One region of the Streptomyces sp. NPDC006733 genome, then DNA from elsewhere that is predicted to be linked to it. Evidence: riboswitches for the same ligand, from Rfam matches in the RefSeq annotation. Region 1 holds a riboswitch; each other region holds the start of a gene.
The links. A riboswitch is a leader RNA that binds a small molecule or an ion and turns the genes downstream of it on or off. The one in region 1 is predicted to bind thiamine pyrophosphate.
Positions count from the first base shown of each region.

Region 2: it holds a riboswitch for thiamine pyrophosphate, as region 1 does, so the genes downstream of both, thiC (phosphomethylpyrimidine synthase ThiC) here and thiO (glycine oxidase ThiO) in region 1, are expected to answer to the same signal.
Region 3: it holds a riboswitch for thiamine pyrophosphate, as region 1 does, so the genes downstream of both, ABZ721_RS17885 (thiamine ABC transporter substrate-binding protein) here and thiO (glycine oxidase ThiO) in region 1, are expected to answer to the same signal.

Region 1 covers NZ_JBEYJD010000061.1:30,756-40,967, forward strand. Annotated here, with positions in the region: gene ABZ721_RS36070 (NAD(P)/FAD-dependent oxidoreductase) at 1-1,122, shown strand, start outside; gene ABZ721_RS36075 (hypothetical protein) at 1,171-1,992, opposite strand; gene metF (methylenetetrahydrofolate reductase [NAD(P)H]) at 2,020-2,937, opposite strand; gene thiE (thiamine phosphate synthase) at 3,085-3,756, opposite strand; gene ABZ721_RS36090 (Rv2175c family DNA-binding protein) at 3,838-4,203, opposite strand; gene ABZ721_RS36095 (FAD-dependent oxidoreductase) at 4,303-5,511, opposite strand; TPP riboswitch at 5,639-5,752, shown strand; gene thiO (glycine oxidase ThiO) at 5,749-6,909, shown strand; gene thiS (sulfur carrier protein ThiS) at 6,906-7,115, shown strand; gene ABZ721_RS36110 (thiazole synthase) at 7,162-7,950, shown strand; gene pknB (Stk1 family PASTA domain-containing Ser/Thr kinase) at 8,065-10,041, shown strand; gene ABZ721_RS36120 (deoxyribonuclease IV) at 10,029-10,212, shown strand, end outside.
Region 2 covers NZ_JBEYJD010000015.1:31,528-41,739, forward strand. Annotated here, with positions in the region: gene ABZ721_RS15420 (cupin domain-containing protein) at 1-310, shown strand, start outside; gene ABZ721_RS15425 (DUF5326 family protein) at 566-784, shown strand; gene ABZ721_RS15430 (YibE/F family protein) at 873-2,267, opposite strand; TPP riboswitch at 2,458-2,570, shown strand; gene thiC (phosphomethylpyrimidine synthase ThiC) at 2,564-4,381, shown strand; gene ABZ721_RS15440 (DUF4241 domain-containing protein) at 4,503-5,771, shown strand; gene ABZ721_RS15445 (hypothetical protein) at 5,961-7,262, shown strand; gene ABZ721_RS15450 (WD40 repeat domain-containing protein) at 7,337-8,311, shown strand; gene ABZ721_RS15455 (amino acid permease) at 8,403-9,857, opposite strand; gene ABZ721_RS15460 (hypothetical protein) at 10,016-10,212, opposite strand, start outside.
Region 3 covers NZ_JBEYJD010000018.1:78,945-89,156, forward strand. Annotated here, with positions in the region: gene ABZ721_RS17880 (iron ABC transporter permease) at 1-1,207, opposite strand, end outside; gene ABZ721_RS17885 (thiamine ABC transporter substrate-binding protein) at 1,261-2,355, opposite strand; TPP riboswitch at 2,350-2,474, opposite strand; gene rlmN (23S rRNA (adenine(2503)-C(2))-methyltransferase RlmN) at 2,522-3,628, opposite strand; gene ABZ721_RS17895 (phosphatidate cytidylyltransferase) at 3,799-4,779, opposite strand; gene frr (ribosome recycling factor) at 4,900-5,457, opposite strand; gene pyrH (UMP kinase) at 5,559-6,356, opposite strand; gene tsf (translation elongation factor Ts) at 6,511-7,347, opposite strand; gene rpsB (30S ribosomal protein S2) at 7,446-8,369, opposite strand; partial or broken gene ABZ721_RS17920 (M23 family metallopeptidase) at 8,644-9,246, shown strand; gene ABZ721_RS17925 (helix-turn-helix domain-containing protein) at 9,275-9,868, opposite strand; gene whiG (RNA polymerase sigma factor WhiG) at 9,919-10,212, opposite strand, start outside.

The DNA.
Region 1 (10,212 bases):
GGCGCGGGCGCCGGCGAGCGCTGGAGCGAGGTGATGGGCCGGGCCCGCGAGGTCTGGGAGGCCACCCGCCGCCCGCTGCTGGAGGACGCCCTCACCGACGACACCGCCGCGCTCGGCCGCGACCCCTACCCCGCCGTGCGGCGCGGGCTCTTCCGCCGCGGCACCCCGTCGCTGGCCTCCGTCGCCGACCGCGAGCTGGCCGACCCGCGGGCGGCCGCCCTGCTGACGAGCTACGCCCTGGCGTACGGCTTCGACCCGCGCGCCGTCCCGGCGAGCGCCACGGTCCTGCCGTACATGGAGCAGACCTTCGGCGCCTGGTACGTGCGCGGCGGCCTGCGGGCCCTCGCCGACGCAGTGTACGAGCGGTGCGTGCAGCGCAGGGTCGAGTTCCACTTCGACAGCGCGGTCGCCGGGGTGCGGACCGGGCCGGACGGCCGGGCCTGCGGCCTCGACCTCGCCGACGGGCGGCGGATCGACGCGGACACGGTGGTCGCGGGAGCGCCGCTGCCGGCGCCGGGCGGACCGGGCCCCCGGGCGGACCTCGTCCCCGGCCGGTTCGTGGTCTGCCTGGCGCTGCGCGGCCCCCGCCCGGAGGGCACCGTGCACCGCACGGTGGTGCACGCCCCCGACGGCCGCGCGGAGTGGCGGTCGGTCTTCTCCGGCGGCGCTCCGTGCGACGTTCCGACCGTGACGGTGCTGCGCCCCGACGACCCGTCGACGGTCCCGGACGGGTCGTCCGAGGCGGTCACGCTCCAGGTCACGGTGGCGACGGCGGCCGGCGGGCCGGGGTGGGACGCGCGCGGCGTCGCGGCGGGCTTCGCCGAGCGGGTGGTGGAGGCGGCCGAGGCCGCCGTTCCCGGCCTGCGCGGGCGGGAGTTGTGGCGCGAGGTGCGCACTCCGGCCGACACCGAGCGGGAGACGGGCGCTCCGGGCGGCGCGGTGCCCGGTCCCGCCCTGGCGGGCGCGAACGGCCTGCACCTGCACCCCGCCAACCGCTCCGCGGTCCCCGGCCTGTGGTCCGTCGGCGGCTGGTCCCACCCCGGCGGCGGTCTGGCCCACGCGGGCATGTCGGGCGCGATCGTCGCCGACCTGATCGCGGGCGGACCCGGCGGCAGCCGGTAGCCCCGAGCAGCTCCGGCACGGCCCCGGTCCCGGCGCGGCCCCGGGCGGCTAGTAGCGGTAGGGGTCGTACGGGTCCGCGTACAGCGGCTGGTCGTACTGCGGTTGCTGGGGCTGCTGCGGGATGTACGCCTGCTGCTCCGCGGACTGCTGCTGCCCGTAGGGCTGCTGCTGCTCGGCGGACTGCTGCTGCGGGACCCACACCCCGCCGGGCGGCGTGTCGTAGCCGAACTCGTGGTCGTACTGCGGGGTGTACTGCTGCTGGCCCGGGTCCTGGTAGGGGGCCGCGTAGGCGGCGTCGTAGTCGTGCTGGCCGCCCCAGGCGTACGCGTCGGCCGCCGCGGGCTGCGGCTGCTGCTCACCGGTGCCGCCCCAGCCCTCGTACCCCTGGGCGCCGTAGCCCTCGTAGCCGCCGCTGGTGTACAGGTCCGGGGTGTACGTGGACTGGCCGTCGTAGATGCCGTACTCGCCGGTGTCGTCGAGCACCGGCATCGCCTGGTACACGGTGGCCAGTTCGGGCGCCTGTGCCACCTCCTCGACGGGGCTGACCTCCAGGACGGGCTCGCCCGCCCCGGCGCCCGCGCCGCGGACGGCCCTGCGGCGGCGGCTGGAGCCGGGGCTGCCGCCGAGCGCCCAGCCGGTGGAGAAGCCCTGCCGGTAGGAGATCGTCACGAACGTCTGGCCGGTGCCGAACGCCGCGGCGCCGAGCGCGATGACGATCGCGTTGCGCAGCGAGACACCGCCGACCACGCCGAGGAATCCCGCGAAGGCGAGCAGCCGCCAGCGCAGCCGCGCCTTGTACTGCAGCAGCACCTCACCGAGCAGCCACAGCGCGACCACGCCGAACGCGATGTAGAGCAGCGTGTAGCCCATGTCCGCACTTCCTCACCTCACGAGCGGTCACGACCTCTGGTGCAGACCGAGATTCTCGTAGATTTCCAGCGACGCCGTGGAATGGTTAAGCGTAATGAAGTGGAGTCCGGGGATGTCCTCGGCCATCAGGCGTTGGCACATCTCCGTCGCGAACTCGATGCCGATCGCCCGCACCGCCGCCGGATCGTCCTTCACCGCGAGGATACGGTCGGCCAGCGCCGGGGGGAAAGGCACGTTGCTGAGTTCGGGGAAACGGGTGATCTGCCGGACGTTCGTCACCGGCATGATCTCCGGGATGATCGGGGTGTCGCAGCCCGCGGCGGCGACCCGGTCGCGCAGCCGGAAGTAGTCGTCGGCGTCGTAGAACATCTGCGTGATGGCGAAGTCGGCCCCGGCGCGGCACTTGTCGATGAAGTTGCGGGTGTCGGAGGCCCAGTCGCTGGAGCGCGGGTGCATTCCGGTGAACGCCGCGACGCCGACGCAGAAGTCGCCGGACTCCTTGATCAGCCGGACCAGGTCGGCGGCGTACAGCAGTCCCTGGGGGTGCTGGACCCACTCGCCGAGCGGGTCGCCGGGCGGGTCGCCGCGGACCGCGAGGATGTTCCGGATCCCGGCGTCGGCGTACTGCCCGATGATGTTGCGCAGCTCGGCGATCGAGTGGTTGACCGCCGTCAGGTGCGCGACCGGGGTCAGCGTGGTGTCGGAGACGATCCGGTCGGTGGCGCGGACGGTGCCGTCGCGGGACGATCCGCCGGCGCCGTAGGTCACGGACACGAAGGTCGGCCCCACCGCTTCGATCCGGCGGATGGCGTTCCAGAGGGTCCGCTCGCCCTTCTCGGTCTTCGGTGCGGCGAATTCGAAGGAATACGACCGCTCGCCGGACGCGAGGAGCTCACGAATGGTGACCGCGCGATCGGTCCGGGTAGAAGGTGTCCCAAGGGCCATAACGGAAGGGTAACCGCGCCCCGAGACCACCCGTAACCAGGACGGCCGATTTATCCACGTGCGCCCCACCCCCGTCCATCCCTTGGACACGCATCGGTGACATTCGGGGCGCGGAGTGGACCGCCGGCGGCCGGTGAAGCGGAACGCTCAGCCGTCGGACGGGGTGTCGTACGAGGTCACGGCCTTCGCCAGGGCCGCCGCCGCGGCGCCGGGATCGTCGGCCTCGGTGATCGCGCGGACGACGACGATCCGCCGGGCCCCCGCCTCCAGCACCTGCTCGACGTTGCCCAGGTCGATCCCGCCGATCGCGAACCAGGGCCGGGCGGTCCCCAGCGAGGCCGCGTACCGCACCAGCTCCAGGCCCGGCGCGTGCCGGCCGGGCTTGGTCGGGGTGGGCCAGACCGGCCCGGTGCAGAAGTAGTCGGCGCCGGGCTCCACCGCGGCCGCGGCCACCTCGGACTCCGCGTGGCAGGACCGTCCGAGGACCACGTCGCCGCCGAGGACGGCGCGGGCGGCGGGCACCGGCAGGTCGCCCTGCCCCAGGTGCAGCACGTCGGCACCCGACGCGTGCGCCACGTCCGCCCGGTCGTTCACCGCGAGCAGCTTGCCGTACCGGCGGCACGCGTCGGCCAGCACCGCGAGCGCGTCCAGCTCGTCGCGCGCCTCGATCCCCTTGGCGCGCAGCTGGATGACGTCGACGTCCGAGGCGAGCACCGCGTCCGCGAACTCGGCCAGGTCGCCCCGGCCGGTCCTGGCGTCGGTGCACAGGTACAGCCGGGCGGCGGCGAACCGCTCGCGGACGGTGGACTGCTCGGGCATGGTGCCGCTCCCCCTCGGTGCTGCGGGTCCTGCTGCCGTGACTGCTGCTGCTACTGCTACTGCTACTGCTGCCGCTGCGGGCTAGAAGCCGAGCGCCTGGGCGCGGCGCTTCACTTCCGTCCCGCGGTTCTCCTTGAGCGCCTGCGTGGGCGTGCCGGGCAGCGTCGGGTCCTCGGTGAACAGCCACTCCAGCGCCTCTTCGTCGCTGAAGCCGTTGTCCTTGAGGACCGTCAGCAGGCCGGGCAGCCCCTTGACGATGCTTCCCTCGCCGATGAAGTCGGCGGGGACCATCAGGACGCGGTTCTCACCGCGGCGGATGGCGAGGAACAGCTTCTCCTTGATCATCGGGCGGACCCGGGTGATGGGCACACCCAGTCGCTCGGCGACCTCGGGGAGGTTCAGCCAGGAAGGTACGAGGGCATCAATCGTTGCGTCGATCTCGGTCACGGGACAAGCGTGCCATCCCCGGCGGGCACCCGCGTACCGGTTGGCGGCCGGGGAGCCTGACGGTTTGCCCACATCCGCCCGGCGAGCCCGGTTTCGCCGTCAGGCGCCGGCCGCGGTCTTGAGCGGAACGGCCGGGTCGCCGACGAGCGCGGCGTCCAGGTGCGCGCCGCGTTCGATGAGCTTGCGGCCCTGGGCCAGGTCGCGCGGGCGGCCGACGGCGAGCAGCGCCGCGAGCACGCCGTCGCGCAGCCAGCAGACCGACCAGGCGGGCCCCGCCGGGTCGCCGCGCAGCAGCATGGTGTCGGTGGCCGAGTGGTGCCCCGCGTACTGCACGAAACGGCCGAACTGCTCGGACCAGAAGTACGGCACCGGGTCGTACACCTCGTCGCCGCCCAGCACGTTCGCGGCGGCGGCCCGCGGCCCCTGGACCGCGTTGTCCCAGTGGTGGACGAGGAGCCGCTCGCCGAAGCGCGCGGACGGGAAGGACGCGCAGTCCCCGACCGCGAAGACGTCGGGCACCGAGGTCCGCAGCCGGTCGTCCGCCTGCACCGAGCGGTCGGGGCCCAGCTCCACGCCGGAGCCGGCCAGCCAGCCGGTGGCCGGCCGGGCGCCGATGCCGACGACGACGGCCCCGGCCCGCAGCCGCGTCCCGTCGGCGAGCAGCACCGCGCCGGGTTCGACGGCCGCGACGGCGGTCCCGGTGAGCAGTTCGGCGCCCGCGTCGGCGTACCAGTCGCGCATGTGGTCGGTGACCGAGCCGGGCAGGACGCCGGCCAGCGGCCGGTCGGCCGCCTCGACGACGGTCACCGCGCAGCCCGCCTGGCGGGCCGCCGTGGCGAACTCCGCGCCGATCCAGCCCGCTCCCACCACGACGACGTCGCGCTTCTCCTCGAGCACCGGCCGCAGCTCGGCGGCGTCGTCCAGGGTGCGCAGCATGTAGACGCCCGGGATGCCCTCGCTGCCGGGCAGCGCCACCGGGTGGGCGCCGGTGGCGAGCACCAGCCGGTCGTAGCGGACCACGCCCTCGTCGGTGACGAGCTGCCGGTCGGCGGGGCGCAGCGCGCTCGCGTGCCGGCCGAGCAGCAGCTCGACGTCGAGGCCGTTGAAGTCCACGTCGAAGGGCGAGCCCTCGGCCGTGCCGAGGAGGACGGACTTGGACAGCGGCGGGCGGTCGTACGGTGCGTGCGGTTCGGCGCCCAGCAGCGTGATGTCGCCGCGCCACCCCTGCTCCCGCAACGACACAGCGGTCTGCACTCCGGCCATCCCGGCCCCGACGATCACTGCGCGCTCGGCGCTTGGCTGGCTCACACGATCACCGTAACGCGCCGGGGATTACCGGTAGGGCGCCCGTGCGAAATCGATCCCCCTGTCTCCGGCCCCCCTCGAGCCGGGCTCCCTTACCCGGGGTCCGGCGCGCGTACTAGGGTGGCGGGACCAACGCACTCGCGGGAGCCCGGACGCACCGGGCTGAGAGGGCGGCTGACCGGCCGCCGACCGTACGAACCTGATCCGGGTCATGCCGGCGAAGGGAGGAGCGGGACACCCATGCATCCCTCGCGCCACCGCTACGACGTTCTGGTCGTGGGCGGCGGAATCATCGGACTCGTCACGGCCTGGCGCGCCGCGCAGCGCGGGCTGAGCACCGCGCTCGCCGACCCGGCGCCGGGCGGCGGAGCCGCGCACGTCGCGGCCGGCATGCTGGCCGCCGTCACGGAGCTGCAGTACGGCGAGCAGACGCTGCTCGAACTGAACCTCGCGTCGGCGCGCCGCTACCCGTCCTTCGCCGCCGAGCTGGAGGACGCCACGGGCCTGGACCTCGGCTACCGGCCGTGCGGCACGCTCGCCGTCGCCCTGGACGCCGACGACCGCGCCGACCTGCGCGAACTGCACGCCTTCCAGACCTCGCTCGGGCTGCGCTCCGAGTGGCTGTCCGGCCGCGACTGCCGCCGGCTGGAACCGATGCTGGCGCCCGGTGTGCGCGGCGGCCTGCGCGTGGACGGCGACCACCAGGTCGACCCGCGCCGGCTGGCCGCCGCGCTGCTGCGCGCGGCCGAACTCGCCGGCGTGGTCCTGCACCGCGGCTCCGCGGCCCGGATCGAGACCGTCCGGGACCGCGCCACCGGCGCGGTGCTCGACGACGGCACGGTGCTCGCCGCCGAGCAGACCGTGCTCGCGGCGGGCAGCCGCAGCGGCTGCATGCCGGGCGTCCCCGAGCACGCCCTGCCGCCGGTCAGACCGGTCAAGGGGCAGACGCTGCGGCTGCGCGTCCCGCCCGGCCTCGCCCCGTTCCTGTCCCGCACGGTGCGGGCCGTGGTGCGCGGCGGCCACGTCTACCTCGTGCCGCGCGAGAACGGCGAGCTGGTCGTGGGCGCGACCAGCGAGGAGCTCGGCTGGGACACCACCGTCACCGCCGGCGGCGTCTACGAGCTGCTGCGCGACGCGCACGAGCTGGTGCCGGGGCTCACCGAGCTGCCGCTCGTCGAGACCCTGGCGGGGCTGCGCCCCGGCTCCCCCGACAACGCCCCGCTGCTTGGCCGCAGCGCGCTGCCCGGTCTGCTGCTGGCCACCGGCCACCACCGCAACGGCGTCCTGCTGACCCCGGTGACCGGCGACGTCATGGCCGAGCTGCTCACGACGGGCTCGGTGCCCGAGTCGGCCCGGCCCTTCTCCCCCACACGTTTCGCGCTTCAGGAGCAGCCCGCATGACCCTCTCCACCGTCTCCGTCAACGGTGAGGCCCGGGAGATCGCCGAGGGCCTGACCCTCGACCGCCTCGTCGCCTCCCTGACGTCCGCCCCCGCGGGCGTCGCCGCCGCCCTCAACGAGGCCGTCGTCCCCCGCAGCCGCTGGACCACCACCGCCCTCGCCGACGGCGACCGCGTCGAGGTCCTCACCGCCGTCCAGGGAGGCTGATCCCGTGCCGTATCCCGTACCCGCGGCGGCCACCGGCCACGACACCCTGCGGATCGCCGGGGTCCCCTTCACCTCCCGGCTGATCATGGGCACCGGCGGCGCGCCCAGCCTGGACGTCCTCGAACAGGCGCTGCTCGCCTCCGGCACGGAGCTCACCACGGTCGCGATGCGCCGCCTCGACCCGGCGACGAAGGGCTCCGTGCTCTCGGTGCTCGCCAAGCACGGCATCCGGGTGCTGCCGAACACGGCCGGCTGCTTCACCGCGGGCGAGGCCGTGCTCACCGCGCGGCTGGCCCGCGAGGCGCTGGGCACCGACTGGGTCAAGCTGGAGGTCATCGCCGACGAGCGCACCCTGCTGCCGGACACCGCCGAGCTGCTGGACGCCGCCGAGACGCTGGTCGACGACGGGTTCACCGTCCTGCCCTACACCAACGACGACCCGGTGACCGCCCGCAGGCTGGAGGACGTCGGCTGTGCGGCGATCATGCCGCTGGGGTCGCCGATCGGCTCGGGGCTCGGGATCCGCAACCCGCACAACTTCCAGCTCATCACCGAGCGGGCGGGCGTCCCGGTCATCCTCGACGCCGGGGCGGGCACCGCGTCCGACGCGGCGTTCGCCATGGAGCTGGGGTGCGCCGCCGTCATGCTGGCGTCGGCCGTCACCCGCGCCCAGCAGCCGGCGCTGATGGCGGAGGCCATGCGGGACGCGGTGCGGGCGGGGCGGCTGGCCTTCCGGGCCGGACGCATCCCCCGGCGGCACTACGCGGCCGCGTCGTCGCCCGTCGAGGGCGTGGCGGCGTTCGACCCCGAGCGGCCCGCCTTCAGCGGGGCCTGACGAAGCGGAACGCTGCCACCCGGGTCACGGTTGCGTCCCGGATCAGCACGGGCGGGACACAGTACGGCCGCGTTCGGTGGGACGGGTCGGCGACGGCTCGTAGACTTCCGTGTCGTGGATACGACCCTGCAGGACCCTCTCGTCGGGCAGACGCTCGACGGCCGCTACCGGGTCGAGGCGCGCATCGCCGTCGGCGGGATGGCCACGGTCTACCGGGCTGTGGACACCCGCCTGGACCGCGTGCTCGCGCTGAAGGTGATGCACCCCGGGCTGGCGGCCGACACCGGCTTCGTCGACCGCTTCATCTTCGAGGCCAAGGCCGTGGCCCGCCTCGCGCACCCGAACGTGGTCGGCGTGTACGACCAGGGCACCGACGGCACGTTCGTCTACCTGGCCATGGAGTACATCGCCGGCTGCACGCTGCGCGACGTGCTGCGCGAGCGCGGGGCGCTGCCACCGCGGGCCGCGCTGGACATCCTGGAGCCGGTGCTCGCCGCGCTCGGCGCCGCGCACCGGGCCGGGCTGATCCACCGGGACGTGAAGCCGGAGAACGTCCTGATCGGGGACGACGGCCGGGTCAAGGTCGTGGACTTCGGCCTGGTCCGGGCGGTCGACACCACCACCAGCGTGACGACCGGCTCGGTGCTGGGCACCGTCTCGTACCTGGCGCCCGAGCAGATCGAGCACGGCACGATAGACCAGCGGACGGACGTGTACGCCTGCGGCGTGCTGCTGTACGAGATGCTGACCGGCGGGAAGCCGCACGTCGGCGGCACGCCGATGCAGGTCATCTTCCACGTACTGAACGAGGACATCGCCGCGCCGTCGCAGGCCGTCCCCGGGCTGGCACCCGCGCTGGACGCCCTGGTCGCGCGGGCCTCCGCCCGGGACCCGCGGCTGCGGCCCGAGGACGCCGTGGAGCTGCTGGCGCAGCTGCACGCCACCCGTCAGACGCTGAGCGAGGAGCAGCTGGACCTGGTGCCGCCCCGGGCGGTCCGGGAGGTCGCGGAGCCGCAGGACGCCGTCCCGGCGGGCGCCCACGGCGCGCCCGGCGGCGACGAGGAGCTGACGAGCGTCATCTCCCGGCCGGTCCTGCCGGCCGAGGAGGAACTGAACCGGACCAGCGTGCTCCAGCTCCCGCCGCCGCTGCCGCCCGCCCCGGCGGGTCCGCCGGGACCGGACAGCCCGATGGGGCACCGCCCTCCCCGCCGCGGCCCGCGCCGCGGTGTGCTGGCGCTGGTCGCGGCGGTGCTGCTGATCCTCGGGCTCGGGGCCGGCGTCTGGTACATCAGCGACGGCCAGTTCACCAAGGTGCCGGCCGTCCTGGCGCTGTCCCAGGCGGACGCGCAGCAGAAGCTCGACGCCGCCGGCCTGCACACGAAGGTCACCACCAACTTCAGCCTCACCGTCCCCCGCGGCAAGGTCATCTCCACCGACCCCGGCCCCGGCCAGCGCGTCCGCGACAACGCGGAGGTGACGCTGACCGTCTCCAAGGGGCCGCAGGAGATCCGCGTGCCCGACGTGACCGGCAAGACGCTGGCGGTGGCGCAGGAGCAGATCAAGGGCGCCGCGCTGACGCCGGGCGCGGTGACGCAGGAGTTCACGGAGGACGTGCCCAAGGGCGCCGTGATCTCCACGGACCCGCCGGCCGGCACCAAGCGTTCGCCGGACGCCGTCGTGTCGATCGTCGTCAGCAAGGGCGCCGCGGCGGAGGTCCCGGACGTGGTCGGGGACTCGGTCGCCGACGCGCAGCAGGCGCTGCAGGACGCCGGGTTCATCGTCGCGCTCGCCCCGGAGAAGGTCTTCTCCGACGTGGCCGAGAAGGACACGGTCGCCCTCCAGACACCGGAGAAGGGCACCCAGGCGGGGCAGGGCGACACCGTCACCCTCACCATCTCCAAGGGGCTGCAGCTCTTCGACGTGCCCGACGTGAAGGGCAAGAGCTCGGGCGACGCGCGGACGATCCTCAAGGCGGCGGGCTTCGAGATCCGGGTGCTGCACGCCTTCTTCGGCGACACCGTGTTCAGCCAGTCCCCGGACGGGGGCAAGCAGGCGGCCAAGGGCTCGACGATCACCGTGTGGGTCCGGTGAACCGCAACCCCGTCGGCGGCCACGTCCATGTGGCCGGCGGGCTCGCGACCGTCGGGCTGGCCAACGCCGAGCGGCTGACGGCCGAGGCCGTCCAGGTCTTCGTGGCCAACCCGCGCGGCTGGGCCACGCCGCCCGGCGACCCGCGGCAGGACGAGCTGTTCCGCACCGGCC
Region 2 (10,212 bases), on a different contig from region 1:
GTTCCGGCTGGACGACCTGGAGGCGGAGCGGGCCGCCAACAACGGGGCCTATCTCAGCTTCCTGCGGGAGCGGAACATGTCGGCGGGCCTGTACGCCTTGCAGGCCGGGGAGCTCGACACGCAGGCGCCGCACCAGCAGGACGAGATCTACCTGGTGGTGAGCGGCCGGGCGGCGATCACCGTGGGGGAGGAGACGACCACGGTGGCACGGGGCAGTGTCGTGTACGTGCCGGCCGGGGTGGCGCACCGCTTCCACCACGTGACGGAGGACCTGCGGGTCATGGTGGTGTTCTCTCCGCCGGAGGCGTGAGCGCGTGAGCGCGGGAGGGCGGCTGAGCGCCGGAGGGCCGGCGGCTGGGCTCCGGCGGGCCGGCGGCTGGGCTCCGGATCGGGGAAGCCGGACCGCCTGAGCACCGGATGCGGAACCCCGAGTGAGGGTTCCGACCCCGAGGCTCCGTAGGGGAACGGTCAGGGAAGGATCGGGTCTGCCACCCCTCCGCCGACCCCCTCCCCGGCTCTAGAGTCGAAGCACGAGGTCAACGAAGGAACCTGGAGGGAAACAGTCATGGAAGAGCTGGTCAAGGGTCTGCCCTGGTGGATCAAGTGGGTGGCGATCCCGGTGATCGCTCTCGTCGTCTTCGGCGGCCTGATCATGAGCCTGATCGGCTTCGTCATCGGTCTGCTGTTCAAGGTGCTGGTCTTCGCCGCGCTGGTCGGCGGGTTGATCTTCCTGGTGAAGAAGTTCACCTCGGGGTCCTCGTCCTCCTCGCACCGTGACTGGTAGGTCCCCGGGGGGCCGGAGCCCGTACGACGCGCCCGCTGGGCGCCGGGGCGGGGGCGGTGCGGCGCGATGACGCGCCCCGCCCCCACCGCTACTTCCCCCGGCGCCGACGGCCGCCGCCACCGCTCCTCGGCGCGGGCGTCTTCCCCACTGCGGACGTTCCCGCACCCGGTGTACCGGTACTCGGTCCGCCCGCACCCGGCTTGCCCGCCCTCGCATCCTGCCGGTCGGCACTGACAACGAGCGCCGCCAGCAGGGTCGTCAGGGGGACCGACGCGACGAGGCCGATACTGCCGACGAGCGTCCGGACGATCTCCTCCGCCACCAGCTCGCTGCCGGCGACCCGCAGCACCCCGCTGCGCGCCACCGAGAACAGCAGCAGGAGCGGCAGCGCCGCACCTGCGTACGCCATCACCAGCGTGTTCACCACGGACGCGATGTGGTCCCGGCCGATCCGCATGCCGGCGCCGTAGAGCTTGCGCCAGCTCGCGCCGGGGTCGGCGTCCTTCAGCTCCCACACCGCCGCGGTCTGCGTGACCGTCACGTCGTCCAGGACGCCGAGCGAGCCGATGATGACGCCGGCCAGCAGCAGCCCCTTGATCTCGATCCCCGGGTAGAGGACGTGGACGAGCCCCGTCTCGTCCGAGGTGTTGCCCGTCAGGTGCGCCCAGGAGATGAAGACGGAGCCGAGGATCCCGATCAGGAACAGCGAGCAGAGCGTGCCGATGACGGCCACCGACGTCCGGGCGTTGAGCCCGTGGCACATGTAGAGCGCGATCAGCATGATCGCGCTGCCGCCGATGACCGCCACCAGCAGCGGATCGTGGCCGTGCAGGATCGCCGGGAGGATGAACAGCGTCAGGATCGCGAAGCTGATGACCAGTGCGACCAGGGCCATCAGACCGCGCAGCCGGCCGACGGCGATGACGGCGAGCGCGAAGATCCCGGCCAGCAGGGCCAGCGGGAACCCGCGGTCGACGTCCGTCACCGCGTACTGCAGCTCCTTCGGGGCGTTGGGGGCGTACGCCACCACGACGCCCTGGCCCACCGTGTAGCGGCGGGTCTGATCAGGGTGCACGATCTCGATGAACGTCCGGCCCTTGTCCTTGCCGGTCGTGACCTCGATGGTCGCCTTGTCGCAGCGTTCCTGCGGGTCGGGGGAGCCTGGAGAGCCGGGGGAACCGGGGGCCGGCGGTGACGGTGCTCCGGCTTCCGGGCCGCTTCCCGTGCTGCCGTTCGCCTCGGCGCAGGCGATGTCGTCGATCCGGGTGACCCGCGCCTGCTGCGTCTGCTGGTCGAACCCGACGCCGGTGTGCGCGTGCTGCGGCACCCCGCCCGGCCACAGCACGACCAGCCCGACGAGCACCGCGGCGGCGAACGGCACCAGCACCGCCGCGACGACCTTCCGCAGGTGCTTCGAGACCGGCGGCACGGGACCGTGGCCGTGCGAGTGACCGTGGGAGTGGCCGTGCGCCTGGTCATGCACCTGGCCATGCGGCTGGCCGTGCGATGGGCCGCGGGACGAGCCATGGGATGAGCCGTGGGATGAGCCGTGGGTTTGCGGGGGGCCGGGGGCGTGCGGGTGGGCGGGGGGCGGCGTCTGGGGGGTGTCCACGGATCGATCATCGCAAGACCCCCTGGTGTGCGTTCGTACGCAACCGCTACCGTGGGGGCACCTTTGCAATCGCGGGAGCTCGGAGCACCGGGCTGAGAGGGCGCTGAATCTCTGCGCCGACCGCTGAACCTGTTACCGGGTAATGCCGGCGTAGGGAGTTGGGTCTCATGACCACGCAGGATGCACGCATGCCTGTCTCCGTTCAGCCCGTTTCGGCGGACAAGCCCGTCTCGGCGGCGCGGCCCGCCGCTTCGGGGAAGCGCGAGCCCGGCTGGCACAAGGGCTACCTGACCGGCTCCAGGCCGGACATCCAGGTCCCCGTGCGCCAGGTGCACCTCACCACCGGCCGTGACGTGACGCTGTACGACACGTCGGGGCCGTACACCGATCCGAACGTCACCACCGACGTCCGCCGCGGCCTGGCGCCGCTGCGCGAGAACTGGATCATCGGGCGCGGCGACACCGAGGAGTACGCGGGCCGCCCGGTCCGCCCCGAGGACGACGGGATCAAGCACACCTCCCCCCGCGGCGGCCTGCGCAACCTCGACGCGGTCTTCCCCGGCCGCCCCCGGACGCCCCGCAGGGGGCGGGACGGGCAGGCGGTGACGCAGCTCGCGTACGCCCGCCGCGGCGACATCACCCCGGAGATGGAGTACATCGCGATCCGCGAGAACGTCTCCCCCGAGGTGGTGCGTGAGGAGATCGCGGCAGGCCGGGCCGTCATGCCGATGAACGTGAACCACCCGGAGATCGAGCCGATGATCATCGGCAAGCGGTTCCTGGTGAAGGTCAACGCCAACATCGGCAACTCCGCGGTCACCTCCTCGATCGAGGAGGAGGTGGACAAGATGACGTGGGCCACCAAGTGGGGCGCCGACACCGTCATGGACCTGTCCACCGGCCGCAACATCCACACCACCCGCGAGTGGGTGCTGCGCAACTCCCCCGTGCCCATCGGCACCGTCCCCCTCTACCAGGCGCTGGAGAAGGTCGACGGCAAGGCCGAGGAGCTGACCTGGGACGTCTACCGGGACACCGTCATCGAGCAGGCCGAGCAGGGCGTCGACTACATGACGGTGCACGCCGGCGTGCTGCTGCGGTACGTCCCGCTCACCGCCCGCCGCAAGACCGGCATCGTCTCGCGCGGCGGCTCGATCATGGCCGCGTGGTGCCTCGCGCACCACAAGGAGTCGTTCCTCTACGAGAACTTCGAGGAGCTCTGCGACATCCTCGCCTCCTACGACGTCACGTACTCGCTCGGCGACGGCCTGCGCCCCGGCTCCATCGCCGACGCCAACGACGAGGCGCAGTTCGCGGAGCTGCGCACGCTGGGCGAGCTGAACACCATCGCCAAGCGGCACAACGTGCAGACCATGATCGAGGGCCCCGGGCACGTCCCGATGCACAAGATCAAGGAGAACATCGACCTCCAGCAGGAGATCTGCGAGGAGGCGCCGTTCTACACGCTCGGCCCGCTGACCACCGACGTCGCCCCCGCCTACGACCACATCACGTCGGGCATCGGCGCCGCGATGATCGCCTGGTGGGGCACCGCGATGCTCTGCTACGTCACGCCCAAGGAGCACCTGGGCCTGCCCAACCGCGACGACGTCAAGACGGGCGTCATCACGTACAAGATCGCGGCCCACGCGGCGGACCTGGCCAAGGGCCACCCGGGGGCCCAGGACTGGGACGACGCACTGTCGGACGCCCGCTTCGAGTTCCGCTGGGAGGACCAGTTCAACCTGGCGATGGACCCGGACACCGCCCGTGACTTCCACGATGAGACCCTGCCGGCGGACGGCGCCAAGACCGCGCACTTCTGCTCCATGTGCGGCCCCAAGTTCTGCTCGATGAAGATCAGCCAGAACATCCGCAAGGAGCACGCCGGAGACCTCCTCCTGGACCCGGAGGCCGGCATGCGCCAGAAGTCCGAGGAGTTCGCGGCAAGCGGCAACCGCGTCTACCTGCCGCTGGCCGACTGACCTGCCCGACGGCGGTGCCCGTGGCTATGGCCGCGGGCACCGCCGTCGCATGTCACACCCACCCGTTACGGTTCGCTCAAAGGCCGTGGCAGGGGGCTGCCAGGTGTGAGGGGGCACGGCAGTGGGTGGCGAGGCGGGCATGGTGACGGTGTCGTACGCGGAGGGGTGGGATCTGTCCTCCGCCACCGCTATGGGGCCGCTCTCGCGGTCCGAGGCGGAGGCGCGGGATCTCGCGGGGACGCCCTATGCGCTGGTCTACCGGCTCGAGGGCCGGAAGGCGCCGGTCGAGGCGCAGTTGGTGGCCTGGGGCGACCACTACGTGGGTGGGTGGGCGTACGACGATCACGGGCGCCGGACCCGGGAGGCGGACTGGCGGTTGCTCGAACCGGAGCGTCTGTTCCTTCGTCATCTCGCCGAGTGGCGTTACGACTCCCCGGCGCAGGCCGAGTTCGCGCGGGATGTATGGCGCACCAGGACGGAGCTCTCCCCCGACAGCACCGGCCGCACCGTGTCCGAACCCCAGGGAGATCTGGGCTCGGCGCGTCATACTCCTGCCGACGTAACCGCAGCGGACCGCTGGCGCGGCAGAGCGGGTTTCGGTGTCCGCGGCGGAGGGAGCCTGCTCTTTTCGCATCCGTCGCTGGTCGATCGGGACGTCACGTACCAGGACGCCTCCGAGGCGGTGCCCGAACCGCCGCCAAGCGCTCCCGCTCCCTGGGTGCCGCCGCGCCCGGCGCAGCCGGTCCACCTGCGTGAGCTCTTCGAGCCCGGAACACGCCTCGCGACGCGGCACCAGCCCGAGATGACGGTCGGAGCGCTCCGGGACATCGCGGCACTGCGGGTCCCCAGCGGCAGGCTTGCCGTCACTGATCCCCTCACGAGGGGCCGGACGGCCTGCCGTGAGCTGTCGGAGCGGATACCGCCCGGTGTGTACCCGCTGCAGACCGCCGTGGTCGCGTACGAGGGGGAGTACGAGGACCAGCGCTTCCCGGTCGAGGAGGAGGTGGCCATCCGTCTGCTGATCGACGGGGAGCCGCCGGTCTCCTGGGAACTGGCGCTCGCCGACGGCGATGATGCCCGGCTGCTGCGCGAGGGCGAGTTCTTCGGATTCGACACCGACAGCGCCGCAGGATGCTTCGCCGACGCCTCGGAATGGGACCTGCTCGCGGGCAAGTACCGGCGCTTCCTCGTGGACGGCCACGACGACGAGGGAGAGAGCATCGGCGAGGCATACATACGCACTTCTCACGAGGCCAGTGGCACCGACCTGGTGTCGTTCTACACCAGCGGGGACGGGACGTTCCCGGTCTGGCTGGGGCGCTCGGGCTCCGGAGAGCTCGTGTCTGTGGTCGTCGTGCGCGATTTCCTTCCCGACCTGGTGGTCCTGTGAGCACCTAAGGTCCGCGGCGGAGGGGGCCCGGGCCGCTCCCGGGAGGGGCGGGCGCGGCGCTCGGAATGCCGGTGCGCCCGTATCTGACGGACTGTATAAAGATCATCTTCGAGTCGCCTCAAGGGCGCGGCTCAATTTCGTTCAACAGGGTGGGGACCAAGGATGTTGTTGAGAAGAATCTGCAGGGGGGTGACGGTTGCGACAGCGGCGGCCGCGCTCGGCCTTGGTGGGGCGGCGGTCTCGCACGCTTCCGATCAGCTGGAGGTCCGCTACGCGGGAAGCGTGCAGGGCGACTACGGGACCTTGGAGATCAGCGCGCGCTCCGGAGTCGACGTCAGGGAGATCACGGCGCATCTGACCTCGGACGTCAACCAGTCGGAGGTGGCCGACGTTCGGTTCAAGGACCTCCGGCTCTTCTCCGGTACGCCCGAGGACGGCGTCTGGCGCAGCAGGAAGCCGCTGAAACTGCGAACGATCGGCAGCTATCGCATCGACGTGGAGGTGACGGACGCTGACGGCGCTCACGTGCTGCGACAGTCGGCCGGAATCCTCTCCTACTTCGTTGTCCCCCAGGTGGGACCGCTGAGCGTCGACCGCAGCTCGATCGACCGCGACCACCGCGATGTAGAGGTGAAGGGGACGCTGTACGGACGGTGGCCCACGCGTGAGGTCAAGCCCCTGGCGGCACGCAAGGTTGACATCGAAGTCGACTATTGGCCCCAGGCCACCGTGTCCACCGATGCGCACGGCCGGTTCCGCACCTCGGTGCGACTGGACAATGCCGCCCAGATCCAGGCCGTCTTCCGCATGGATGGCGGTACCCCAACCGTGTTGTACGGATCGTCGGAGCCTGTGCAGATCGGTGTCGAGCAGACTCCCACGCGTTTCACAGCGACGGTCGACAGGACCGACGTCAACTCCGGCCAGTCCGTCAAGCTGAGCGTCGCCGTCGAGCAGAAGACTGCCGGCGGATGGGTCCCGCTCGCAGGGAAGTCCGGCGGTGTCCTCTTCGGTGCCGATGAGTACCAGACGGACGAGGTGGGCGGGTTCACCACAGCCGAGGACGGCACGTTCACCATGGAGTACACGCCGTGGCGGGCCGGGTACTTCCAGCTGGCGCTGAACACCAACGGCGACCCGTTCCTCCAGGCGTCGACGGGCACGAGCACCGTCGTGCGTGTGCACGCCGGCGCGCAGTTCACGGCCTTCACCGCAGGGCGCTCGGAGACCGGCCAGGTCCACGCCGAGGGACTCATGAACTTTCCCGACGGGTCGAACCCGAGCACGATCCTCGTCGACGTCCAGTACTCGCCCGACGGGACCGAGTGGACGACCGTCGCCACGAACGAGGCGTTCTGGGACGGCAGGGGCTACGCGTTCGCCGCGGATGTCGACCGGAGCGCGGGCGGCTCCTACCGGGCGGTATTCGCCGGAGGCGAGGTCTTCCAGTCGGCCACCTCGCAGAGCGTGTACGTCGCGGGGTCGGTGTAGCGACGGTCTGCCGCCCGCCGTCGCTGGAAAATGGGTTGGTGCGGGGTGGTGGGGCTCGTACGGTTTTGGGTGTGATGGATGTGGGGGGTGCGTCGGGCCGGCGGTTCTGGGAGGCGACGGCTGAGGTCGAGTCTCTGGTGTGGGACGGCGATGAGCTGCTCGACGTGGTCGGGGGCGGGCGCCGGTGGGGGGCCGATGGGGTGGAGCGTCCCTCCTCGTTCATTCATGACTACCCGTTCGACCGGGGGATCGTCTCCCCGTCCGGCCGCTTCACCGTCGTCTACGCCGAGCGCGGCACCGAGGCGCTGCTGCTCGAGGGCGATCAGCTGGTCCGGGAGCTGGAGCGCGATGACGAGATCGCCGAGGACTTCGACTATCCCGTGGCGCTCGGGGCGCTGCGGGACGGCCGTGAGGTTCTGGTGCACTGCCCGCGGGAGCGCGGCACCCTGGAGATCGACGACCTGGAGACGGGCAAGCGGCTCACCCACGGTGTGCGCCGGCCCCGGGACGTCTTCCACTCCCGGCTGGCGGTGAGTCCTGGTGGCAGGTACCTCATGTCGGCCGGCTGGTTGTGGCATCCGTACGGGATCGTCGAGGTGTTCGACCTGGACGACGCGCTGGCGGACTCCGCCGTGCTCGACGGCCAGGGCGTGCTGCCCGCGGACGGTGGCATCGACGACGAGGTGCGGGCGGCCTGCTGGCTCGACGGGGACCGTCTGGCCGTCTCGACGGAGGGGCGGACCCGGCAGTTGGGCGTGTGGTCGCTGTCGGCGGGCCGGTGGCTCTGCCGGAACAGCGTCGACTTCAGCCTCGGCACGCTGGTCGCCCGGGGCGAGACGGTGGTGTCGCTGCACGGGCACCCGCGGCTGGTCGAGGTCGCGACGGGGGCCGTGGTGGCGGAGTGGCCCGCCGTGGAGGTGTCCCTCAGGGAGGACAGCTTCGGGGCCACCCACATCCCGACGCCTGTCGTGGCCCTGCACCCCGACGGTTCCCGGCTGGCCGTCGCCCAGCCGGACGGCATCGCGGTCATCGATCTCCCGGGACGCTGAGCGCGCACACGCGTGAGGCCCCGGTGGGATGGAAATCCACCGGGGCCTCTGTACGGGAAGGGCAGGTGTTCGGTGATCGGGTACCGCCAGGTCAGATCAGGTCCATCGCGGCCACTTCGTCGGGACGGCCGTAGCTGACCGGTCCCTGGAAACGCTTGCGCGCGGTGGCGAACCACCAGACGGTTGCGATGATCAGCACGACACCCAGCGCGATCGGTGCGTAGTTGAACGTCGTCGAGTTGATCGGGGACGTCTGCGGCAGCATGAACAGCACGCTGCTCAGGGAGATCCAGGTCACCGCGACGATGCCGACGACCTTGCCGTAGCGGCCGAGGTTCCACGGGCCGGGCACGAACTCGTCGCCCAGGCGCAGCCGCAGGAAGATGGGCACGGCGTAGGCGAGGAACAGGCCCACCACGTTGACGCTGACGATGGCCGTGAAGGCCGTGTGCGACCACCAGCCGGGCAGGACCAGCACGATGGAGCACGCCGCCGCGAGCCATACCGCCTTGACGGGCGTACGGGTGCGCGGGGAGACCGAGTGCCACCACCGCGAGCCGGGCATCGCGCCGTCACGCGAGAACGCGAAGATCTGCCGGGTATTGCTCGTCATGTTGGCCAGGCCGCAGAACAGCATGGCGCCGATCACGATCAGCAGCAGCAGTTTGGCGGTGCCCATGCCGAGCGCGTCGATGAGAATCTGCACCGGCGGCGCGGCGGAACTGGCTTCCGCGGCGTAATCGCGGATGGCGTAGACCAGGGCGAGCATGAGAATGAGGCCGATACCCGCCGAGTAGGCGATCGACCGCATGATGCCCTTGGGCGCGTTGACCGTCGCCTGCACGGTCTCTTCCGACATGTGGAAACTGCCGTCGAAGCCGGTGAAGGTCCAGCTGGTGACGAGCAGGCCGAGCATGGCGCCGTAAATCCCGTTGGAGAAACCGGTGTTGTTCTCGAAATGCGTGATGAAGGAGGCCGACTGGTGGTGGTCGGGTATGACGGTCAGGCAGACGACGATCACGACCATGCCGATGAAGAGCCACCACACGGATATACGGTTCAGCACCGCGATCAGCTGCACGGTGTAGGTGTTGGCCAGCGCCTGCAGCAGCAGGATCAACGCCGTGATGCCCACGGTGCGCTGCGCCGTCACTTCGTAGTCGTTCCACTGCATCGCGATGAAGGCCTGGATGAACGTGGCGGCCGCGTAGCCGGTGGCGGCGGTACCGCCGACCTGGCCGACGAAGTTCAGCCAGCCGGTGTACCAGGACCAGGCGCCGCGGTGCCGCTTGGCGAGCTTGCCCGCGGAGAAGTACAGCGCGCCACTGGTCGGATAGGCGGAGGCGATCTCACCCATCGAGGCGCCGACGAACAGCACCATGATGGACACGCCTATCCAGCCGAATATGAGAATGCGCGGCCCGCCGGCCGCCATGCCGAATCCGAAGGAGGAGAAGATTCCGGCGATGATGTTGATGATCGTGAAGGAGATTGCGAAGTTGTCGAAAGCGCGGAACCGTCTGGTGAGCTTCCGCGGGTAACCCATGGCATGCAGCGTCGCGTCGTCGTCGAGGGGGGCGGCGGGCGCTGGTGGACGAAGAGGTTTCGTGTGTGAAAGAGATCTGTGCTCGGTCACAACGACAGCCTTTCTGAGGGGTAGGTGACGGAGGGGGACTTCGTCGTGCGGGGTGGAACGGAAATGGTTCAGGCGGCACTCGGTACCGGTAGTCCACAAAGTTTTCTGGCCCTGGTCAGCTGTTCCTCGGGTGCGCCGAACGCACTCCAGGGCATGCGGGACGCGTACGGTCCCGATGCCGTGAGGACTTCCCTCGCCTCGAATTCGAGTTTGCCCATGACCAGGGCGTGCGCCAGGTACCCCAGGTCGAGGACCGGGGTGAAGC
Region 3 (10,212 bases), on a different contig from region 1:
ACGTCGACCGCAGGTCCAGCGGCGGCTCGTCGAGGGTGATCAGGAAGCCGAAGCCGACGGTCACCGCCGACGTGCCCAGCGGCAGCATCAGCAGCGCGTCGAACCCGCGCACCAGGCGGCCCGCCCGCCGGGTCAGCGCGGCGGCGGCGAGGCCCCCGACGACCAGCGCGATGAGCGTGGCCACCGCCGCGTACCGCAGGGAGTTCCCCACCGCCTCGATGGGTGCGACGACGAAGCTCCCGCCGGTCTCGGGGACCGTCAGCAGCGCGCGGTAGAAAGCGAGCCCGTAGCCGTCGGGGCCGTCCAGCGACCGCGCCACCAGGACGCCGAGCGGCACCAGGATCAGCAGGACGACGACGGCCAGCACCGCCCACAGCAGCGCCCACTGGGCCGCGCCGCGCGGACGCCGCGAGGTGTGCGCGGCGTCGACGAGCCGCAGCGTGCTCTCCCGGCGGCGCACCGTCCACGCGTGCAGCGCGAGGATCGTGGCGACCGCCGCGAACTGCACCAGGGTGAGCACGGCGGCCGTCGGCAGGTCGAGGAACTGCGCGGTCTGCTGGTAGATCTCCACTTCGAGCGTGGAGTACTTCGGCCCGCCGAGGATCTGGATCACGCCGAAGGACGTGAAGGTGAAGAGGAAGACCATCAGCGCGGCGGCGGCCACGGCCGGTCCCAGCGCCGGCAGCGTCACCCGGCGCCACGCCTCGAAGCGGCCGGCGCCCAGGACCCGGGCCGCCTCCTCCTGGCGCGGGTCGAGCTGCGACCACAGCCCCCCGACCGAGCGGACGACCACGCCGAAGTTGAAGAAGACGTGGGCGAGCAGGATCGCCCAGACGGTGGTGTCCAGCCGGACGCCCCACAGGTCGTCGAGCACGCCGCCCCGCCCCAGCAGCGCCAGGAACGCCGAGCCGACCACGACCGTCGGCAGCACGAACGGCACCGCCACCACCGCCCGCAACAGCCCCTTGCCGGGGAACGAGAAGCGCGCGAAGACGTACGCCGCCGGGAGCGCGACCAGCAGCGTCAGCCCGGTCGAGACGACCGCCTGCCAGGCGGTGAACCAGAGCACCCGCAGGATCTCCGGGTCGCTCAGCACCTCACCAATCCGGCCGAACCGCCACACGCCGCCGTCACGCAGGCCGCGGGTGACGATGGCGGCCACCGGATAGGCGAAGAAGACCCCGAAGAACGCGGTGGGCACGGCCATCAGGCCGAGCCGCACCGCGGCGGCGCGCGGGAAGCGCCGGGGGGCCGCTCCTGCTACTTCAGAACGAGCGAGGACCATGCCTTGACCCACTGGTCACGGTTCTTGGCGATCTCGTCGGGCGCCACGGTGGGCGGGGTGTCGATCTTCACGCCGTACCGGGTGAACTCGGCGGGCAGCGCCGCGTCCTGCCGGGCCGGGTTCACGAACATCTGCAGCGGCATGTCCTGCTGGAACGTCTTGCTCAGCAGGAAGTCCAGCAGCGCCTTGCCGCCCGCGTCGTTCGTGCCGCCCTTGAGCAGCCCGGCGAACTCGATCTGCCGGAAGCACGTACCGGTCGCGACGCCGGTCGGCCCCTGCGCCGGCAGCGGCTTCACGCCCAGCACCTCGGCGGGCGGGCTGGAGGCGTACGACACGACGAGCGGCTTGTCGCCCTTGCCCTTGCCGCCGGCCGAGCCGGAGAAGCGGTCGTTGTACGCCTGCTCCCAGCCGTCGACGACCTCGACGCCGTTGGCCTTGAGCTTCGTCCAGTACTCCTTCCAGCCGGCGTCGCCGTACTTCGCGATCGTGCCGAGCTGGAAGGCGAGGCCCGGGGAGGACGTCGCGGCGTTCTCGGTGACCAGCAGGTTCTTGTACTCCGGCTTGACCAGGTCGTCGAAGGTGGCCGGCACGGCGAGGTGGTGCTCGGCGAAGTACTTGCGGTCGTAGTTGACGCAGACGTCGCCGGAGTCGACCGGGGTGACCCGGTGCTTCTCCTTGTCGAGCTGGAGCGCGGCCGGGACCTGGTCGAGGCCCTTGGCCTCGTACGGCGTGAACAGGTCGTTGTCGAGGGCCCGCGACAGCAGCGTGTTGTCGACGCCGAAGAAGACGTCGCCCTGCGGGTGCCCCTTCGACAGGATCGCCTGGTTGACGGCCGCCCCCGCGTCGCCGCCGGCCAGCACCTTCACGGTGTAGCCGGTCTGCTGGGTGAACGCCTTGAGCACGGCAGGCGAGGCCGCGAAGGAGTCGTGGCTGACGAGGGTGACGGTCTTCGACGGCGTCGCCTTCGTGCCGTCGGCCTTGTCGTCGGAGCCGCCGCAGGCGGCCAGCGTGGTCGCCCCGAGGGCGGTGGCCAGGACCGCCGTCGCGGCGCGCCGAAGGTTGGTGTTCATGAGCGGTTGACTCCCTACGCCGGCATTACCCGGATCAGGTCCGAGGGTCTGCGGCCGCACCGGCTTCGTTTCGCCGGTGGCCGCACTCTCAGCGCTGGTGCGCTCCCCTGTCGGAAATGTTCAATTGTACGAATCTACGAGCGCCACAGTAGCAGCGCGCCCGCGGTCACTCCCCGGAGGCCGCCAGCTGCCCGCACGCTCCGTCGATCTCGCTGCCGCGGGTGTCCCGGACGGTCACCGGCACCCCGTGCGACTCCAGCATCCGCACGAACGCGCGCTCGTCCTCGGGCCGCGAGGCCGTCCACTTCGAGCCGGGCGTCGGGTTGAGCGGGATGAGGTTGACGTGCACCCGCTTGCCCTTGAGCAGCCGCCCGAGCAGGTCGGCGCGCCACGCCTGGTCGTTGATGTCCTTGATCAGCGCGTACTCGATGGAGATCCGCCGGCCGGACACCTCGGCGTAGTGCCACGCGGCGTCCAGCACCTCGCGCACCTTCCACCGGGTGTTGACCGGCACCAGCGTGTCGCGCAGCTCGTCGTCGGGAGCGTGCAGCGACACCGCGAGCCGGCACTTGAACCCCTCGTCGGCGAACCGCATCATCGCCGGCACCAGCCCGACCGTCGACACGGTGATCCCGCGCTGCGACAGCCCCAGCCCGTCCGGCTCCGGGTCCGTCAGCCGCCGGATCGAGCTGATGACGCGGTTGTAGTTCGCCAGCGGCTCGCCCATGCCCATGAACACGATGTTGCTCAGCCGGGCCGGCCCACCGGGGATCTCGCCGTCGCGCAGCGACTTCATCCCGGCGACGATCTGGTGCACGATCTCGGCCGTCGAGAGGTTCCGGTCGAGCCCCGCCTGCCCGGTCGCACAGAACGGACAGTTCATCCCGCACCCGGCCTGCGAGCTGATGCACATGGTCACCCGGTCCGGGTACCGCATCAGCACGGACTCGACGAGCGTCCCGTCGAACAGCCGCCACAGCGTCTTGCGCGTCGTGTCGTTGTCGCAGCTGATGTGCCGCACGACCGACATCATCTCGGGCAGCAGCCCGTCCGCGAGCTTGTCGCGCGAAGCCGCCGGAATGTCCGTCCAGGCGGCCCGGTCGTCGTCGTAGCGCGCGAAGTAGTGCTGCGACAGCTGCTTGGCACGGAACGGCTTCTCGCCCAGCTCGACGACCGCCTCCCGTCGCTCGGCAGGAGTGAGATCGGCGAGATGCCGCGGGGGCTTCTTGGCCCCACGCGGCACGGCAAAAGTGAGTTCTCCGGGTACAGGCATGGTGCTACCAGTGTCGCAGACGCAGCAGGTAGCTCCACGCCCGACGCCCTCGCCGGGGACGGCCCCACTCCGAGCTCCTCCACCAGGAGCCCCACGGCTGACTGCCTCACCGAACCGGCGGCCGCTTCCGACCCGACGTCCTCCTGGCCGCCCGTCCCGGCGGGAGGCGGTCAGCCGGTTCCCACGAAGATGACCAGCAGCAGCCACACCACCGGCGCTGTCGGCAGGAGGGAGTCCAGGCGGTCCATGATGCCGCCGTGGCCCGGGAGGAGGGTGCCCATGTCCTTGATGCCGAGGTCTCGCTTGATCATGGATTCGCCGAGGTCGCCCAGGGTGGCGCTGACCGCGGTCACCAGGCCCAGGATCAGGCCCTGCCACCACTTGCCGCCGTCGATCAGGTACTGCATCGACAGGGCGCCGGCCGTCATCGCGAAGGCGATGGCGCCGAAGAGGCCGGCGCGGGTCTTGCCGGGGCTGATGCGGGGGGCGAGGAGGCGGCGGCCGAAGCGCCAGCCGACGGCGTAGGCGCCCGTGTCGCTGATCACGGTGAGCAGGAGGAAGACGAGGACCCGCCAGGGGCCGTCGTCCGCGGCGAGCATCATCGACACGAAGGTGGCGAGGAAGGGCACGTAGAAGGCGGCGAAGATGCCCGCGGTGACGTCCCGCAGGTAGTTCTCCGGCGGCTCGGTCATCCGCCACACGAGGATGGCGAGCGACGTGAGGGCCACCGCGACCCACGCGCCCTCGGCGCCGCGCGCGTACCCCGCCACCACCATGGCGACGCCGCCGACCATGAGGGGCACCAGCGGGATGCGGATGGCCTTCTTCTCCGCGAGGCGGGAGGTGAGCTCCCACAGGCCGACGACGACGGCGAGCGCCACCACGCCGACGAAGGCGGCCTTGACGATGAACAGCGAGGCGACGATGACCGCGCCCATGCCGACGCCGACCCCTATCGCGGCCCGCAGGTTGCGGCCTGCGGACTTCTTCACGGGCGGGGTGGGTTCGGGTGACGGCTCGGGCGGCATACGAGGAGTCTGCGCTGCGTCGAGCGCATCCTGCGCGAAACCCGCCGAGCCGTCGCCCGGTCCCCCCGCCGGCGTTTCCCAGTGGCCGGAGCGCGGCGTGGCACTCCAGGAGGAGTCGTTCACTGAGTTTCGCCTCGCGTTGTCGATCAGGACCAGGCGTCCGGCCTGGTGTTCTGGCGGGGGGTGCGGGGGTCACCCCCCGGAAGAGAACGTCGGGTCGGACCGCTCAGCCGCAGCGGTGCGTCAGACCTCGAGCAGCTCGGCTTCCTTGTGCTTGAGCAGCTCGTCGATCTGGGCCGTGTACTTGCTGGTCGTGTCGTCGAGCTCCTTCTCGGCGCGGCGCACGTCGTCCTCACCGGACTCGCCGTCCTTGACGAGCTTGTCGAGGGTCTCCTTGGCCTTGCGGCGGACGGCGCGGATCGAGATCTTCGCGTCCTCGCCCTTGGTCCTGGCGACCTTGATGTAGTCCTTGCGGCGCTCCTCCGTCAGCTGCGGGAACACCACCCGGATGATGCGGCCGTCGTTGCTCGGGTTGACGCCGAGGTCCGAGTTGCGGATCGCCTCTTCGATGTTGCGCAGCGCGCTGACGTCGAACGGGGAGACCACCGCCATCCGGGGCTCCGGCACCGAGAAGGAGGCCAGCTGGTTGATCGGCGTGACGGCGCCGTAGTACTCGGCGACGATCTTGTTGAACATCGCGGGGTGCGCACGGCCGGTGCGGATCGCGGCGAAGTCGTCCTTCGCGACGATGACGGCCTTCTCCATCTTCTCCTCGGCCTCGAGGAGGGTCTCTTCAATCACCATGTGCTCCTGGTTTTCAGAAGGCAGAGCCTGGCCCCTGCGCGCGTCTTTCCTGCACGGTGTCCGACCGGCAGCCTGTTGTCCATCCCCGGTGCGGGCGGTTAGGCCCGCGTGCCCTGGTCGTTGACGAGCGTGCCGATCTTCTCACCCTTTACGGCTCGCGAGATGTTTCCCTCGGCGAGCAGTTCGAAGACGAGGATCGGCAGCTTGTTGTCACGGCACAGGGTGATCGCGGTGGCGTCGGCGACCTTGAGGTCCCGCGAGATGACCTCGCTGTACTCCAAGGCGTCGTACTTGACCGCGTCCGGGTTGTGCTTGGGGTCGGAGTCGTAGACCCCGTCTACCCCGTTCTTGCCCATGAGCAGCGCCTGGGCGTCGATCTCCAGGGCGCGCTGCGCGGCGGTGGTGTCGGTGGAGAAGTACGGCATGCCCATGCCGGCGCCGAAGATGACGACGCGGCCCTTCTCCAGGTGCCGCACGGCGCGCAGCGGGATGTACGGCTCGGCGACCTGGCCCATCGTGATGGCGGTCTGCACGCGGGTCTCGATGCCCTCCTTCTCCAGGAAGTCCTGGAGGGCGAGGCAGTTCATGACGGTGCCGAGCATGCCCATGTAGTCCGAACGGGCCCGGTCCATGCCGCGCTGCTGGAGCTCCGCGCCGCGGAAGAAGTTGCCGCCGCCGATGACGATGGCGATCTCGTAGCCCTCTTGGACGACGGCCGCGATCTCGCGGGCGATCGCGTGGACGACGTCCGGGTCGACGCCCAGTCCGCCGCCTCCGGCGAAAGCCTCGCCGGACAGCTTCAGCAGGTACCGGCTCCGCGGGGCCCCGGCGCCGGGCGCGGTGCCGGTCCGGGAGTCGCTGGCCTTGTCGGCGGCCTTGTCGGCGCCCTCATCCATGGAGATCTCCTCATGCGCGTACGAAGAAGGCCATTGCCGTGGGTCCACGTGGGTTCCCTCTACGGCAATGGCCTCCTCGTCACTACTGCGGTCGGCCGGCGGGCGGCCGACCGCGTCCGACCCTAGCGGGGTCGTCGGTCATTCGCTGGCTGGCTCAGACACCGACGCGGAAACGCGCGAAGCGCTTCAGCGTGACACCGGCCTCGTCCAGGACCTTCTGGACGGTCTTCTTGCTGTCCTTCGCGAAGGACTGCTCAAGGACGGAGTTCTCCTTGACGTAGCCCGTCACACGGCCCTCGACGATGCGGGCGAGCGCGGCCTCCGGCTTGCCCTCCTCGCGCGCGGTGGCCTCGGCCACGCGGCGCTCGTTCTCGAGCACCTCGGCGGGGATGTCCTCGCGGGACAGGAACAGCGGCGAGAACGCGGCGATGTGCTGCGCGACGTCCTTCGCGACCTCGGCGTTCTCCTTGTCCAGCTCGACCAGCACGCCGACCTGCGGGGGCAGGTCCGGGCTGGTGCGGTGCAGGTAGGAGGCGACGTAGCCATCGGTGAACTGCGCGAAGCGGCTCAGCACGATCTTCTCGCCGAGGGTGGCGTTGGCCTCGTCGACGAACGCCTGGACGGTCTGGCCGTCCTTGATCTCGGACGCGAGCAGCGTCTCGAGGTCGGCGGGCTTGGTGGCGGCGACGTGCGCGGCCAGCGCGTCGGCGACGGTGACGAACTTGTCACCCTTCGCGACGAAGTCGGTCTCGCAGTTGAGCTCGAGGAGCACACCCTCGGAAGCGCCCTCGGCGATCAGGGAGACGACGGCACCGTTGGAGGCCGAGCGGCCTTCGCGCTTGGTGACGCCCTTCTGGCCCTTGACGCGGAGGATCTCGACGGCCTTGTCCAGGTCGCCTTCGGCCTCTACGAGAGCGTTCTTGCAGTCCATCATGCCGGCGGCGGTCAGCTCGCGGAGCTTCTTGACGTCAGCGGCGGTGTAGTTCGCCATGGTCGTTGCGTCTCTTCCCGATGAGAGTCGGTTGATCTACGGGTCAACGGCGGGGGCCGAGGCCCCCGCCGTTGTCACACGTACTGGAAGGCGGAGCCTCAGGCCTTGTCGGCCTCGGCGGCCGGAGCCTCGGTGGCCTCGGCGGCGGGCGCCTCGGCGTCGGCGACGGCCTCGGTGACCGTCTCGGCCTCGGCGTCGGCGACAGCCGCGGTCTCGGCACCGGTCTCGACCGGAGCCTCGTCCTTGGCCTTCTCACCCTCGAGGAGCTCGCGCTCCCACTCGGCGAGCGGCTCGGCGGCGCCTTCGGCCTTCTTGTCACCGGTGGCGGCACCGGAGCGGGCGATGAGGCCCTCGGCGACGGCGTCGGCGATCACACGGGTGAGCAGCGTGACGGAGCGGATCGCGTCGTCGTTGCCCGGGATCTTGTAGTCGACCTCGTCGGGGTCGCAGTTGGTGTCGAGGATCGCGACGACCGGGATGCGCAGCTTGCGCGCCTCACCGACGGCGATGTGCTCCTTCTTGGTGTCCACGATCCAGACGGCGCTGGGCACCTTCTGCATCTCGCGGATACCGCCGAGGGTCTTCTCGAGCTTGTCCTTCTCGCGGGAGAGGACGAGGAGCTCCTTCTTGGTGAGGCCGGAGGCGGCCACATCCGTGAAGTCGATCTCCTCGAGCTCCTTCAGGCGCTGCAGGCGCTTGTAGACGGTCGAGAAGTTCGTGAGCATGCCGCCCAGCCACCGCTGGTTGACGTAGGGCATGCCGACGCGCGAGGCCTGCTCGGCGATGGCTTCCTGCGCCTGCTTCTTGGTGCCGATGAACATGATGGAGCCGCCGTGGGCGACGGTCTCGCGGACGAACTCGTAGGCGCGGTCGATGTACGACAGCGACTGGAGCAGGTCGATGATGTAGATGCCGTTGCGCTCCGTGAAGATGAAACGCTTCATCTTCGGGTTCCAACGACGGGTCTGGTGACCGAAGTGGACGCCGCTTTCCAGCAGCTCCCGCATCGTGACGACGGCCATGGCCGCGCTCCTTGAGGTACTCGGTTATCGCGGCGGCCGGACGGCCGTCGCGCCTGACGCCCCGACGCGCCGTGCCACGAGGGACCGAGGGGCGCGGCCACCCTTCACGAGGAAGTCGGTGGCGGGGCGTGCGAAGTCGATCCAGTGACCCGGATCGCCAGGGAAAGTGTACGTGACCGGCGGAGTGCGGAACGACAGCTTCTCGCGCCACAGGTTTATCCACAGGGCGCCCTCATGATCGTCTTTTGCGGCCGGAATACGGGACCGTCGAGGCATGGCTCCCTTCCCCGTCGTACCCCTGGTTCTGCCGCTCTGGCTCTCTCTGCTCGCCGCGCTGGCCCTCGCCGTGCCGCTGCCGGCCACGGGCTCGGGCGGGCCGGGTGGCGGGCTGGGCGGAGGCGCCGGTTCCGGCGCCCGGAGCTGGCCGGTCGGCGGGGGTGCGGGCGGTGCGGGGGGCGGGCGACCGGTGGTCGTGCGCGGGTTCGAGCCGCCGGCGTCGCCGTGGGGCGGCGGGCACCGGGGAGTGGATCTCCGCGCCGGGCCGGGCGCCCCGGTGCGGTCAGCCGCGCCGGGGCGGGTGACGTTCGCGGGCCCGGTGGGAGGGGTCGGCGTGGTCTCGGTCCTGCTCCCGGACGGGCGGCGCACGACGTACGAGCCGGTGCGTGCCGCGGTCGCGGTGGGTGACGAGGTGGCCGCGGGCCAGCGGGTGGGGGTGCTGGGGCACGGGCCGTGGCACTGCCCGGCCGGGTGCCTGCACTGGGGGCTGCTGCGCGGGGGCGACTACCTCGACCCGCTGACCCTGCTGCCCGAGTGGATGCGGCACGGCGGCCGGTCCCGGCTGCTCCCGGTCTTCGGCGTCCCCGAGCCGGGGGCGGTGGGGGCCGGCGAGGTTGCGGGGGCTGCGGCTACTGGACGGCGGGAGCGGGCGCCGGGGTGGTGGCCGGGCCCTGCACTCCGCGCAGGGCCATCGCCACGGCGGCCTCGACGATCCGGTCCGGGACCTCGGCGGCGCCCAGCTCGATCCGGCGCACCGCGGCGTCCACGACACCCTGCAGCAGCATGGCCGTCAGGCGCGGCTCCTCGTGCCCGAGATCGCCCAGCGCCTCGACCACCATGGCGATCAGGCCGCCGTGCGCCGCGCGGATCTTCTCGCGGGCTCCGGCGTCCAGCTCGCCCGCCGAGATGGCGACCACGGCGCGGTGCCGCCGGTCTCCGACCAGCGTGAGCTGGCTGCGCACATACGCCTCGATCTTGGCTCCGGCGCCGTCGGCGGCCTGCATCGCCGCCTCGACCTCGGCGGCCCAGACCGGGAAGTCGACGGAGCACAGCTCTTCGACGACGGCCGCCCGGGACCGGAAGTACTCGTAGACGGACGACCGCGCGAGGCCGGTGCGTTCGGCCAGGGCCGGGAAGGTCAGCGCCTCCGTGCCGCCCTCGGTCAGGAGAGATCTTGCGGCGTCCAGCAGGGCGTCGCGCTGCATCGTCCGGTGCTCGGCCACGGAGGCCGCTCGAATCCTGGGCACCCGTCCACTGTAGGCGGTGGCCGGCGTCAGCGGCCGACGTCCGCCAGCTTCGCGCGCAACTGCAGCACCGATTTGGTGTGGATCTGGCTGACCCGGCTCTCCGTGACGCCGAGCACGGAGCCGATCTCGGCGAGCGTGAGCCCCTCGTAGTAGTAGAGGGTCACGACGGTCTTCTCACGCTCCGGGAGCGTGTTCACCGCGCGCGCCAGCAGCCGGCGCAGCTCGCGGTCCTCGGCGACCTCCACCGGGTTGTCGGCGCCGGTGTCCTCCAGGGTGTCGACCAGGCTGAGCCGGTCGCCGCCGTCCCCGCCGACGTGCAG